2 regions of the Novosphingobium sp. BL-S-33 genome follow, and region 2 is predicted to be linked to the other one. Evidence: predicted binding sites of a transcription regulator. Region 2 holds the regulator's gene; the other holds the start of a gene.
What was found. The regulator LexA, encoded in region 2, represses DNA repair genes until DNA is damaged. The targets are predictions, from matches to a motif close to GTTCCNCNCTTGTTCT.

Region 1 (6,384 bases), 740 kb from region 2:
ACTGCCGCATGACGGTACTTCGCCCGGCGCGTTGCAAGTGCGCGGCCCCTGGACGGTGCAGCGCTATTTTCGCGCCGAGGACGATGCGGTTACGAAGGACCAGTGGTTCGACACCGGCGATGTCGCGACGATTTCGCCCGATGGCACTTTGCATCTGACCGATCGCACCAAGGATCTGATCAAGTCGGGCGGCGAGTGGATCAGTTCGGTCGAGCTGGAAAATGCTGCTGTCGGCCATCCGGAGATCGTCGAGGCCGCCGCGATCGGCGTGGCTCATCCCAAGTGGGACGAGCGCCCGCTACTGGCCGTCGTGCGCAAGGAGGGCAGCACGCTTACCGCGTCGCAGTTGCGCGATCACCTGGCCGGAAAGGTCGCCCGCTGGTGGCTGCCGGATGCGATCGAATTCGTTGATGCGCTGCCACACACCGGCAGCGGCAAGCTCGACAAGAAGGCGCTGCGCCGGCTGTTCGCGGACTACAGGCTTCCCGCTTAAGGGCGTGGATGAATGCGGAGGGCCGCCGTACCCCGCACTTTACAAAGACAAACCCCATCATCCCGGCGAAAGCGGGGTTCCCGCTTCTGTTGTGCGAGGCGAGAGGTTGCCAAGAAGCGGGGCCCCCACATTCGCGAGGGCGACGGTGGTGTGCGTTTGAAAGGTCATCATCGATCATTACAGGGAAGCACCTTTAGCGCGCGCCTAGTCCATGTGCTCGATATCGTCGCCCAATATGGCGACCCAGGCGTGTTTGCGCTCCTCGTACACCGAGAACCTGGGCGGCGGAAAACCGGGGTCGGCAAAGGCACCCACAGGTATGGCGGTGACGTCCGGCATTCCCGCGCCGGAAAATGCGACTGTCGCGCCGCAGTGGGGGCAGAAGTGGTAAATCGTGAGCGATCCGCTGTCCGTCGTTCGCGACCATTCGCGGAATTCGCCGCTTAGCTCCACGTTTGCGTTGGGCCAGCGGGCTTGCACTGCGAAGGCGCTGCCGGTGCGCTTCTGGCAGGCAAGGCAGTGGCAGACCGACACGCGGACAGGATCGCCGGTGCAGGTTGCGCGCAGTTGCCTGCATCGGCAGGTGGCTGTGCGAATGGTCAAGCCCGCTCAATTGTCCTTGTGATTGACGCTGTTCGCCGCGTCCTGCGCGGCATCGCCGACCTTGTTGGCGGCCTGTCCGACATCGTGGGCGGCCTGTGTCACCGCATCGTCGCGCGTGGCCTCGCTCTGGTTCAGCCGGCTGAACAGATAGAGTGCGCCGACAACGGCCAGGAGCAGGGCGAATGCCAGCAGAATACCCGTCGCGCTGCTTGAAGTGCTGCGTTCGTGGATCACGGTGGTGGTATGGACCGGCGCTTCAGGTGCGCGCTCGGTCTCGACGATCCTTTCCTCCATTCGGGCCTCCTGTCCTCTCCCGTTCGTTGGAGTGAACAACTCGCAGAGAGGCCGAAGAGTTTCAGCGGTCGCGATATTCCGGTGTTCGCCGGGCGCGGAAAGCCGAGACGCCCTCGGCGAAATCCTCGCTCATCAGCATCATCACCTGCTGGCGGTCCTCCAGCGCCATGGCGTCCGACAGCGAGCGCGCGTCGAGATTGCGATTGATCGCGTCCTTGGTGAGCCTGAGGCCCATGGGGGCATTGGCGAGCATCTCGTCAGCGACGGCAAGCCCCTTGTCGAACAGATCCTCGTGAGGCACGACCGCGCCCAGCAATCCGTGGCGGAGCGCCGTTTCGGCATCCATGAAGCGGCCGGTGAGCATGTATTCCGCCGCCACCGTGGCACCGACCATGCGCGGCAGGAAATAGCTGCACCCCAGATCGCAGCCGCCGAGCCCGACCTTGATATAAGCCGCATTCATCCGGAGATCCGGCGTGCCGTAGCGGATATCGCAGGCGAGCAGCAACGAGAAGCCGGCTCCGCAGGCGGCGCCGTGGCCGAGCCCGATGATCGGTTGCGGGCATGCGCGCATAAGCTCCAGCAGGCCCGCGATTGCGCGCTGGAGGTGCCAGCAGTGCTGAAGCGCGCCGCGCGTCCTGTCGTTTTCCCAACTGGCCAGATCGAGACCGGCGCTGAAATGGCGCCCTTCTGCACGCAGGATCACGACGCGTACCTCGTGCCGCTCGGCCAGCGCAGTGAAATAGTCGCGCAGAGCGAACGTCATGGGCTCGTCAAACGTGTTGAGCGCCTCGGCGCGGTTCAGCGTCACGATTTCGACCGCACCGTGGGTGACGATGGTTATGGGCTTCTCGAACATCGGCGCACTCCCTTGTTCTCTGCCGGACCTAAGCGGAGGTGCGTGTCGGTGACACGACTGCGCCGGAACAGGGATTTGTCTAGAACAGCGCCAGTTGTCCGTCGCGGCTGGGCGGGCGGAATTGCGAGCAGTCGAGCATCACGTGCGCCTTGCCGAAGCCCAGCCGCTTCATCGCCACGGCAAAGCGGCGGCGGAAGACTTCCGCCCAGACTCCTTCGGGCCGCATGCGGGTGAAGAACTTCGGATCGTAGTCGCGCCCGCCGCGCATCGACTGGATCGTGGCCATGACTTTGGCCGCGCGGTCGGGAAAATGGGTGTCCAGCCATTCGCGGAACAGCGGGGCGACCTCGTGGGGCAGGCGGACCATGATCCACGACACGCTGCGGATGCCTTGCCCGGCCGCAGCTTCGAGTATCTCCTCGATATAGGGATCGGTGATCGCCGGGATGACCGGAGCGATCGAAACATGCGCCGGCACGCCCGCCTCTGCCAGCTTGCCGAGCGCGGCGAGCCGCTTGGCGGGCGAGGACGCGCGCGGTTCGAGCAGGCGCGACAATGCCGGATCCATGCTCGTCACCGAAATCGCGACATGCGTGAGGTTGTGCTGCGCAAGCTGGGTCAACAGGTCGAGATCGTGCAGCACGCGGTCCGACTTTGTGGTGATCGTCACCGGGTGGCGCACTTCTAGGCAGAATTCGAGCACTTGCCGGGTTATCCGGTAACGTGCCTCGATGGGCTGATAGGGGTCTGTATTGGTGCCCATGGCGATGGGGGCTGGGCGGTAGCTCGGCTTGGCGAGTGTTTCGCGCAGCAGCTTCACCGCCTGGGGCTTGGCGAAGAGCTTGGTCTCGAAATCGAGACCGGGCGAGAGGTCGTGATAGGCGTGGGTCGGCCGGGCGAAGCAGTAGATGCAGCCGTGCTCGCAGCCGTTGTAGGCATTGATCGAGCGGTCGAAGGGCACATCGGGTGACTTGTTGAAAGACAGGATGGTGCGGGGGTGAAGCTCGATCACTTGCGTGCGCAAGGGCGGAGCCTCCCCGTCGACGAGCGCGGCTTCGTCCAGCCAGTCGCCATCGGCCTCCCGCTGGGGAAGGTTGAAGCGCTTGCTGGCCTGTCCGCTGACGGCGCCTCTTCCTTTGTGGACTCGCATGCCTGCAATGTGAACATAAAGGGAACAAATGGCAAGCGAGTCGGTGCTGTTGATGGCTGTGTTGATCTTGTGGTCAGCACGCCCTAGGCAAGTGCCTCTTAAGAGGAGATCAAATGGCAGGGGCAGTGCGCAGGGTCGGCGCTGAAACGTCCGCAACGCGGGCGCGTATCGTCGAGGCGGCCGTCGATCTCATCCGCGATGAAGGCTATGCCGCCGCCAGTACGCGCCGCGTGGCCGCGCGCGCGGGGCTCAAGCCGTCGCTGGTCCATTACTATTTCCCGACCACCGACGATCTTCTGCTGGAAGTTTGCCGGCAGGGCGCAGAGGACAGCGACGGTATGATAGAGGAGGCGCTGGCCTCCGAGGATCCGGTGCGTGCACTCTGGCGCTTCTTCGTCGATACCAGTCGCACGGCGATGTCGCTGGAGTTCATGGCGCTCGCCAACCACCGCCCGGCCGTGCGCGAGAAGATGGCGCAGCACAGCGTCGCCATGCGCCAGCGACAGGTCGAGATCATCGGACAACTGTTCGGAGAACGGCTGCGCGCGGTGGACGGTTTCGATCCCGCGGGCCTGTCCGTGCTGCTTGCGGGCATCGGCCGCTGCATCGTCATGGAAGAGGCGCTGGGCGTCACGGCAGGCCACGAACAGGCGCGGGCCATTGTCGAATCCTGGCTGGCGCGGCTGGAAACGCGCGCCTGAACTCGTGTCGAAACGCGTAGGGGCGATTGATCGCAGCGGCAATCGCTGACGGGTTTGAACGGGCGTTCAGCCCGTGATACCCAGCTCTCCAAGCGCCGCAGAGCGGTGCAAGTTGATTTTTGGAGAGTGTGTACGATGTCGGTCGATACCAAGACCCAACTGAAGGCGGAAAATCTCAAGCCGAAGATCGGCAGCCGCGTTCTCAATACCAAGGAAGAACTGCTCTCGGGCGAAATCGCCACTGAAATCCGCGAGCTTCTGGAAGCGCGCGGCGTGCTGGTCTTCCCGCAGGTGAACTTCACGGACGAGGAACAGATCGCCTTCACCAAGACGCTCGGCACGTTCGCGCCTGAGCGTAAGGGCGGTGACGAGGTGATCTCGAAGATCACGCTCGACGCCAAGGAAAATCCGATGGCGGCCGAGTACCTCAAGGGCTCGCTCTACTGGCATATCGACGGCACCCGCAACGACGTGCCGATCCTGGCCTCGCTGCTGTCGTGCCGGGTGCCGAGCCCCAAGGGCACCGGCAACACCGGTTTCGCCAATACTTACGCTGCGTTCGAGCACCTGCCTGCCGACAAGCAGGCCGAGTACGAGCAGTACCGCGTGGTCCACGGCCCCTGGGCCAGCCTGTTCTACTATGAACCGGAACCCAGCCTCGCCAAGCTTCAGGGCTACGCCCAGATCGGCGAGCAGGAACTGCCGCTCGTGTGGAAGCACGCTTCGGGCCGCAAGAGCCTCGTGATCGGCTGCACCAGCGCACAAGTCGTCGGCAAGTCGGCGCTGGAAAGCGCGATGATCATCCATGGGCTGCGCGAATGGGCGACTGGCCCCGAGTTCACCTACAGCCACGAATGGGAAGTCGGCGATCTCGTCATGTGGGACAACACCGGCACCATGCACCGGGCCGAGGCCTATGACCCGACCTGCGGGCGCATGATGCACCGTACCAAGCTGGAGGGCGAAGAGCCTTTCGAATAAGGGATTTTGAGAAAGAGGGTTGGCTTGACGGCGTCGGGGGGCGCCGTCCCGCCGTCCTTTGAAGCCCGTCGGACTCCGGTCCGGCGGGCTTTTTCGGTTTTGGTGGAGCCGGCATGAAGAGGCCCGGTGCCTTGCACCTACTGTCCTTGACCCTGCTCGGACGTGTGCTGTACCCATGTTCAGCACAAGCGCCAAAGAGCGCATGGGAGAGTATTCGATGGCAACGACTTCGATTCCATCCACCCATTGGAACGTATCCAATGCCGCGCCCGATATCGGCGCCGTGATCCGGACCGACAAGGAGACCCTGCTGTCCGGCAGCCGCGCCGCCGAAATCCGTGAACTGCTGGAAGCGCGCGGCGTTCTGGTGTTTCCCGAAGCTCACCTGACCGACGAGGAGCAGATCGCCTTCACCAAGACGCTCGGCACCTTTGCGCACGAAATTCACGAGCAAGCCGGCAAGGAAGGCGACAATGTCTATCCGATCACGATGGACTCGCGCATCAATCCCAATGCCGATTACCTGAAGGGCGCGTTTTTCTGGCATATCGACGGCACCATGTCGCAAGTGCCGATCCGCGCTTCGATCCTGTCGAGCCGCAAGCTTTCGGCAGAGGGCGGTGACACCGAGTTCTGCAATACTTATGCCGCCTACGACGCGCTTCCCGATGAGGACAAGGCCGCAATCGAGGGGCTTCAGGTGGTCCACTCGCTCTGGCGCTCGCAGCTCTATCACCAGCCCGAGCCAAGCCATGAGCTGCTGATGGCCTGGAAGTCGCGCGGCGAGAATACGCTGCCGCTGGTCTGGACGCATGAGTCGGGCCGCAAGTCGCTGGTTCTCGGCAATACTGCGCAGCAGGTCGTGGGCTTGGACTGGGGCAAGAGTGAGGAACTGCTGGTGCGCCTGCGCGATTGGGCGACGCAGCCGCGCTTCGTCTATCGCCACAAGTGGTCGCTGGGCGAGACGGTGATCTGGGACAATACCGGCACCATGCACCGCGCCACCTGGTATCCGACCGACAGCGGCCGATTGATGCACCGCACCAAGCTGGAGGGCGAGGAAGCCTTCGCTTGATGGTCAAGGTGGGAGTCCGGGCTGATGACGCCAGGGCCGGGTCCACGAGGCAATAGTCCCCTCATTCAAACCGCTCACATAGTCACCGTCGCCCCCGCGAAGGCGGGGATCCCGCTTGTTCTTTTGCACACGCAGAAAGGTCGTTAACTGCACGACCTTTCTGCGTGTGCATGCCTTGCGTGAACCAAAAAAGCGGGCCCCCGCCTTCGCGGGGGCGACGCGATTTTT
Region 2 (6,384 bases):
CGGCACGAAGCCCGCCGATTGCCGCCAGTCGATGAATCTCCGGATCGTGTCGCCGATTTTTGCCATGTCGCCGCGATGCTCCATGACCGCCACGCGCATCGGCGCAAATTCGCGAATCTCGACATCGTCGATTGCCGTGGTTTCAACCATTGTCCTGTTCCTTGCCACTTGGAGTGTGTCGCTCAGGGCCTGCCATGCCAACCAGTCCGGCCCAGCGCGAAAAGCCGAAGGCGTCTGACCGATCCACGCGCGAAAGGCGCGGGCAAAGGCTTCCGGCGCTTCGTAACCGGCATCCAGCGCGGCATCGGTAACCCGCGTGCGGGGCTGATAGGCCAGCTTCGTACCCGCCCGATGCAACCGCGAAAGCTGAACGAAACGCTGGACCGGCATTCCGCTCAGCGCCCGGAACTGACGATGGAAATGGTACGGCGAGAATCCGGCCCATCCTGAGATCGTTTCTAGGTCCGGCGACGCGTCCTGCTCTGCATCGATCCGCTCGACCACGCGCGCCATCCGGTCAAAATAGCGGCGGCGCGAATGTTCATCCTGTTTCGAGCTTCGTGTCATGCAGGCTGTCCTGCCACGAAACCCAAATACCTGCCTGATCGATCTTGCGATAATCGCGCCGCAATCCCTGTCCTACTCGCACAAAATCTGCCATCGGTCCTTCATGGACCTTTGCAGAACTTCCAGAAAAACCGCGCGAATCCAGCGATCCGGCGCGGCTGCGGCATCTTTCTCAGGACCATGTAAACTGAGTCACCTTGCGGAAGCCGAAGGCTGAACATGACCAAGAGCCTGACCCACATCGATTCGAATGGAACCGCCCGCATGGTCGATGTCGGCGCCAAGGACGAAACCCAACGCCTCGCCGTGGCATCTGGCCGGATTTCCATGACGCCGGACGCCCTCGAAGCGATCCGCCTCGGAAACGCGCCCAAGGGCGATGTTCTTGGCACAGCCCGCATCGCCGGGATCATGGCCGCCAAGAAGACCGCCGATCTGATCCCCATGTGCCACCCGCTAATGCTTGATGCGGTAAACGTGGATTTCCATTTCGAAGACAGCGCCATCCGCGCAACCGCCACGGCCATCCTCACCGGCAAAACTGGTGTCGAAATGGAAGCTATTACAGCAGCTTCCATCGCACTTCTGACAATTTACGACATGGCCAAGGCGCTCGATAAAGGCATGGTTATCAGCGAAATCCGGCTCATCGAGAAACGCGGCGGAAAGTCGGGACACTGGACTCTGGAAGGCACTGCCTGATGGCCGGACATCCAATGCTCTCGCTCGAAGACGCACAGGCCAAGCTGCTGTCGCTTGTCGACCCCCTGCCGATCGAGCGCGTTGACATAGAGGGTGCGCTGGGCCGCTACCTTGCCGAACCCATGCTGGCTCGCCGCACCCAACCGGCGGCAGATGTCTCGGCGATGGATGGCTACGCAGTCACCGCCGAAGACCTCACCGGCCCGTGGCATGTGGTGGGTGAGAGCGCGGCGGGTCATCCCTACGACGCAACCGTGGCACCGGGTCAGGCCGTGCGCATTTCCACCGGCGCACTGATGCCCGCGGGCGCCGAGGCGGTCATCCTCCAGGAAGATCTGTCCCGCGAACAGCATCGCATCTCGCTAACCGGCGAGGCACCCATCCCTGCGCACAAGCACATACGCCGTCGCGGCATGGACTTCCCCGAAGGCAAGGAAATCCTTCCACTTGGCGTTCGGATCGGATCCTCGCAGGCGGCGCTCGCAATGGCAGCCGGCCACAAACACCTTCCTGTCCGGCGCATTCCCCACCTCACAGTGATCGACAGCGGGGACGAACTGGCTTCCGACCCGGAATGCTGCGAACCGCATCAGATCCCCGCCAGCAATGGCGCCATGCTCGCCGCCATGGCGCGCAATCTGCCTGTGAAAGTCGACAGGATCGGACCGGTCGAGGATCAACTGGAAGCACTGGTCAAAGCATTCCAGACGGCGGCGGATTCGGACGTGATCGTCACCAGCGGGGGCGCCTCCGTCGGCGAGCACGACCTGGTGCGCCCGGCGCTCGAAGCCTGGGGCGCCAAACTCGATTTCTGGCGCGTAGCGATCAAACCGGGAAAGCCGATCCTGGTCGCCCGGAAAGCCAAAGGCCGGCGCAGCCAACTCGTTATCGGACTGCCCGGAAACCCCGTTTCCAGCCATATTACCGCGTATCACTTCCTGCTGCCGGTCCTGCGCGCGCTATTGGGCGCGGGCCGGCCGACGTCGATGTCCATGCTCGCCCTGCTAACAAGCCCCGTACCCGCGACCGGCGATCGCCGCGAATTCCTGCGGGGCGTGTGGGACGGAGAAAACGTCACCCCGCAAGTCGTTCAGGACAGTGGCGCGCTGGCTTCGCTGGCCACCAGCAATGTCCTGATCGATCGCCCCGCGCGTGCGCCAGTTGCCGGGGCAGGCGATCCGGTGCGAGTCTACTTGCTCCAGAATGGCGGTATTGCTTGACGTTACCGGATTCGTTGCTTAATTGTTCCCTCATTGTTCGCGAACGAACCTGCAAGTGTTCTTCGCGATGGCAACAAGGCCGCTGACGGCGGCCCAGCAGGTGAGGCAGGCCAGATGTTGACGCGCAAGCAGCACGAATTGCTCCGGTTCATTCAGGTGCGGCTCGAAGACAGCGGCGTCTCGCCTAGCTTCGAAGAGATGAAGGACGCACTTGACCTCAAGTCGAAGTCGGGCGTGCACCGCCTGATTTCGGCATTGGAAGAGCGCGGCTTTATCCGCCGCCTGCCCAACCGCGCACGGGCATTGGAAGTTCTTCGCCAGCCCGAAGACGTCAATAGCAAGCCAACTACCGCAGCTGCGCCGCCGCGCGAGACGGCGCCGTCACTGCGTCCGGCTCCTCGGGCACCCGAACCGGCCAACGACGTGATCGAGATTCCGCTGCACGGCCGTATCGCTGCCGGGGCGCCGATCGAGGCCATAGAGGGTCAGTCGATGCTGCCGGTTCCGGCGGCCCTGCTTGGTTCCGGTGACCACTACGCCCTTGAAGTTTCGGGCGACTCGATGATCGAGGCGGGAATTCTCGATGGTGATCTGGCCCTCGTGAAGCGTACCGATACCGCGCGTGACGGCGAGATTGTCGTCGCCCTCATCCGTGGTGAAGAGGCAACCCTAAAGTACCTGCGGCGCGAAGGCCCCAAGGTGCGGCTCGACCCGGCCAATGCGGCATATACAGCCCAACTTTACGGTGCGGATGAAGTTCAGGTGCAGGGTAAACTCGCTGGGATTCTGCGCCGCTATCACTGAAGCGAGCAGCGAAATCCTGCATCTACGACGATCTGGAGCGTTTGATCCGACTGTATCGGATCAAACGCTCCAAGTTTTTGGTTTGTCGCGTTTTCCGAGTCGTCAGGTGATTCCGCCTTGTTCAAAAACGCTCTAAGGCCGCCACCAGCCATGACCGCCTTGCTCTTGGGCAACGGTCTGCACTGTCTGCCCAGACAGGTCGATGGTGAGACCGCCCGTCTGCTTGAGCATAGGTCGGTCGATCCTGAGCCAATGGGGATGACAACTTCCTGGCAAGCGGCGATCTGCAATGACGATATCGACCTGACTGCACGCGCGCAAAAGTGCCGGGACAGGAACATAGGCATCGCTGCGCGCTATCAGTACGCGCCACGTCCGGCCGCCACGATCAAGTGATACCGCGCAGAAATCCGCATTGCAGTGTGCTTCCGGCCGCCGAGGCAGGGAAAGCGGAGCATTCCTCTGACCGACCACTTCCAGGAAGTTGTCCATGGCATAATCGCTCTTGCTCTCGCGCAAGAGGGCCAGATTTCTTCCGCCGTCGACAACCACGCCCACGTAATGGCCGTCGCCTGCAACAAGGATGTTCGGCGGCGTCAGCAATGCCAGACCAAGAGCACCTGCGATTGCGGGAACGAGCCCCAGAAATCGCACTCTCCCACGCCACAAGGCAAACCAAAGTCCGCCCGCAACGAAATGCAGGAAATGGCCCGTTCCCATCGTCGGGAACAACCTCACGGCGCCGGGAAGTCCTCCCGTTCCGTGAGCAAGGTCCAGCAGCAGTGCAATGGCCCAATTCGCCAGCCACCAGACTGGGGCGCCCAGTCCGGCGATGTCGAGCAACAGGGCCCCAGCGACCAGCGGCATGATGATGAAGGTCGTCAGCGGAATTGCCACGATGTTGGCCATGGCTCCGTACACGCCCGCCCGATGGAAATGATAGAGGCCGATCGGCATGAGTACGGCTTCGATCGCGATCCCGGTCACCAGCGTAAGGACAATGTCGCGCAGAAGGCGCATCACAATGCTTTCCTCACGCGGCGCCATCCAGCGCTTCACCGGACCGGCATTTGCCACCACGATCAGCGCCAGAACCGCTGCAAAGCTCATCTGGAAGCTCGGCCCGGCAAGAGATTCGGGCCATAACAGCATGACAACAAAGGCGCCGGCTGCCAGTAGGCGGACGGACAAAGCCTCCCGCCCCATGGCCAGTGCAGTGAGCACCAAGAGCGATCCCACGCAGGAGCGTACCTTCGGCACCTGCGATCCCGTCAACAACGTGTAGGCGATGCCAGCGAGTGCGCCCACGCCTGCCGCCAGAATGGGAAGCCGCCAGCGCAACGCCAATCCGGGCGAAAGCGCCAGCAGGCGAAGCACCAGAAAATAGACGGCGCCGATAACCGCACTGACGTGCAGACCGCTGATCGAAAGCAGATGCGCCAGCCCGGCATCGCGCATGGCCTGCCCATCCTGCTGGGAAATGCTCCCCATGTCTCCGGTAACCAATGCCACGGCGATACCTGCACTGCCGCTCGGTAGCCTCGATTGGATATGACCGCTCAGATCTTCCCGCCAGGCAGCCAAAAGGTCTCCCCCCGTTCCGGCGTTCAAGACCTCAATCGGCGCGAGGACGCTGCCCGTTGCGGAAAGGCCCGCAAACCACGCTGCCTGAGCAAAATCGTACCCCCCTGGGATGAGCGGAGAAGCCGGCGGAACCAGCCTGCCACGGAAGCGGATCAACGCGCCCGGCCCGACTTGCGATTGTGATCCCGAATGGGCGTGCAGAGCGCCGAATCGATTGGGCACAGTCACCCGCGCCATTATCGCACGGCCGGTCGCCGGCTCCCGCATTGCCACCACAAACCGGCGCTGTTCCTGGGCCGGCCGCTCTTCCACCGACAGGACGCGGGCCATGAACGTACCCGATAAGGAGCGCGAAATCGGCGCCGCGCCAACCAGCTCGGAACGGCCCCACACGGCCAGGCAACCGAACAGCAAAGCCAGCGCCATCGACATGACCGCACGTCGCACCAGCGGAAAGTTGGCCCGACCGTGCCGCCAGACGCTGGCAGCAGTTGCGGTAGCCGCACAAGTTGCGCAAAATGCAATCCAATAGAGAGGCCGGGGCAGCCCAAACCAGCCCGCAATTCCGGCCCCAAAGCCCACTGTAAGCCACGGCGCCTTGTCGAAACCGCAGTTCGAAAGAAAACACTCGACACCGACCAAACACCTCGACATGTGGCTCTGGCTGATCCATGGGCGATGCTGCAACGCAGCGCCTCCGGCAGAGGCCGGAAAAACGGGATCATCGGTCGTGGCGGCTAGGCTGGCCATGGCCGACATAAGGACGGAAGGTGATAACAATGGCAAGCGGTAGCGCATCGAGCGGACAGACGGACAGAAAGCCCGTCGTCACGCGCTTTGCCCCCTCGCCCACGGGTTTCCTGCACATCGGCGGCGCTCGTACGGCGCTGTTCAACTGGCTCTATGCCCGCCACCATGGCGGCAAGTACCTCCTGCGCATCGAGGACACCGACCGCGCCCGCTCAACCGAACCGGCGATCGAGGCGATTTTCGACGGGCTGAACTGGCTGGGCCTCGGCGGCGACGAACCGGCAGTGTTCCAGTTCGCCCGCTCGGATCGGCACGCACAAGTCGCAGACGAACTCATCGCCAAGGGGCACGCCTATCGCTGCTACCTGACGAGCGAGGAACTCGCCGAACGCCGTCAGAAGGCACAGGAAGAGCGCCGCCCGTTCCGCATCGACAGCGAATGGCGCGACGCCGATCCCTCGGCCTGGCCCGCAGAAAAGCCCTATGTCGTGCGCATCAAGGCGCCGCGCGAGGGTGAAACGACGATCCAGGACCTGGTCCAGGGCGAAGTTACCGTGAAGAACGAGGAGATCGACGATTTCGTGATCCTGCGTTCGGACGGAACGCCGACTTATATGCTGGCAGTCGTGGTCGACGATAACGACATGGGCGTCACGCACGTCCTGCGCGGCGACGATCATCTCAACAATGCCTTCCGCCAGCTCGTGATCATCCACGGCATGGGCTGGGACGTGCCGGTCTATGGCCACGTGCCGCT

Region 1: a site for LexA is predicted at 3,410-3,425, ahead of AC1VVM_RS09285 (PA0069 family radical SAM protein). Genes of this name have one in related genera too.

The regions. Positions count from the first base shown of each region.
Region 1 covers NZ_CM166474.1:1,990,305-1,996,688, forward strand. The annotation lists gene AC1VVM_RS09265 (long-chain fatty acid--CoA ligase) at 1-493, shown strand, start outside; gene AC1VVM_RS09270 (GFA family protein) at 698-1,096, opposite strand; gene AC1VVM_RS09275 (hypothetical protein) at 1,103-1,390, opposite strand; gene AC1VVM_RS09280 (enoyl-CoA hydratase/isomerase family protein) at 1,452-2,249, opposite strand; gene AC1VVM_RS09285 (PA0069 family radical SAM protein) at 2,329-3,399, opposite strand; gene AC1VVM_RS09290 (TetR/AcrR family transcriptional regulator) at 3,513-4,100, shown strand; gene AC1VVM_RS09295 (TauD/TfdA dioxygenase family protein) at 4,236-5,081, shown strand; gene AC1VVM_RS09300 (TauD/TfdA dioxygenase family protein) at 5,299-6,156, shown strand.
Region 2 covers NZ_CM166474.1:2,726,648-2,733,031, forward strand. The annotation lists gene AC1VVM_RS12730 (AraC family transcriptional regulator) at 1-567, opposite strand, end outside; gene moaC (cyclic pyranopterin monophosphate synthase MoaC) at 787-1,269, shown strand; gene AC1VVM_RS12740 (molybdopterin molybdotransferase MoeA) at 1,269-2,489, shown strand; gene lexA (transcriptional repressor LexA) at 2,604-3,293, shown strand; gene AC1VVM_RS12750 (ComEC/Rec2 family competence protein) at 3,426-5,675, opposite strand; gene gltX (glutamate--tRNA ligase) at 5,657-6,384, shown strand, end outside.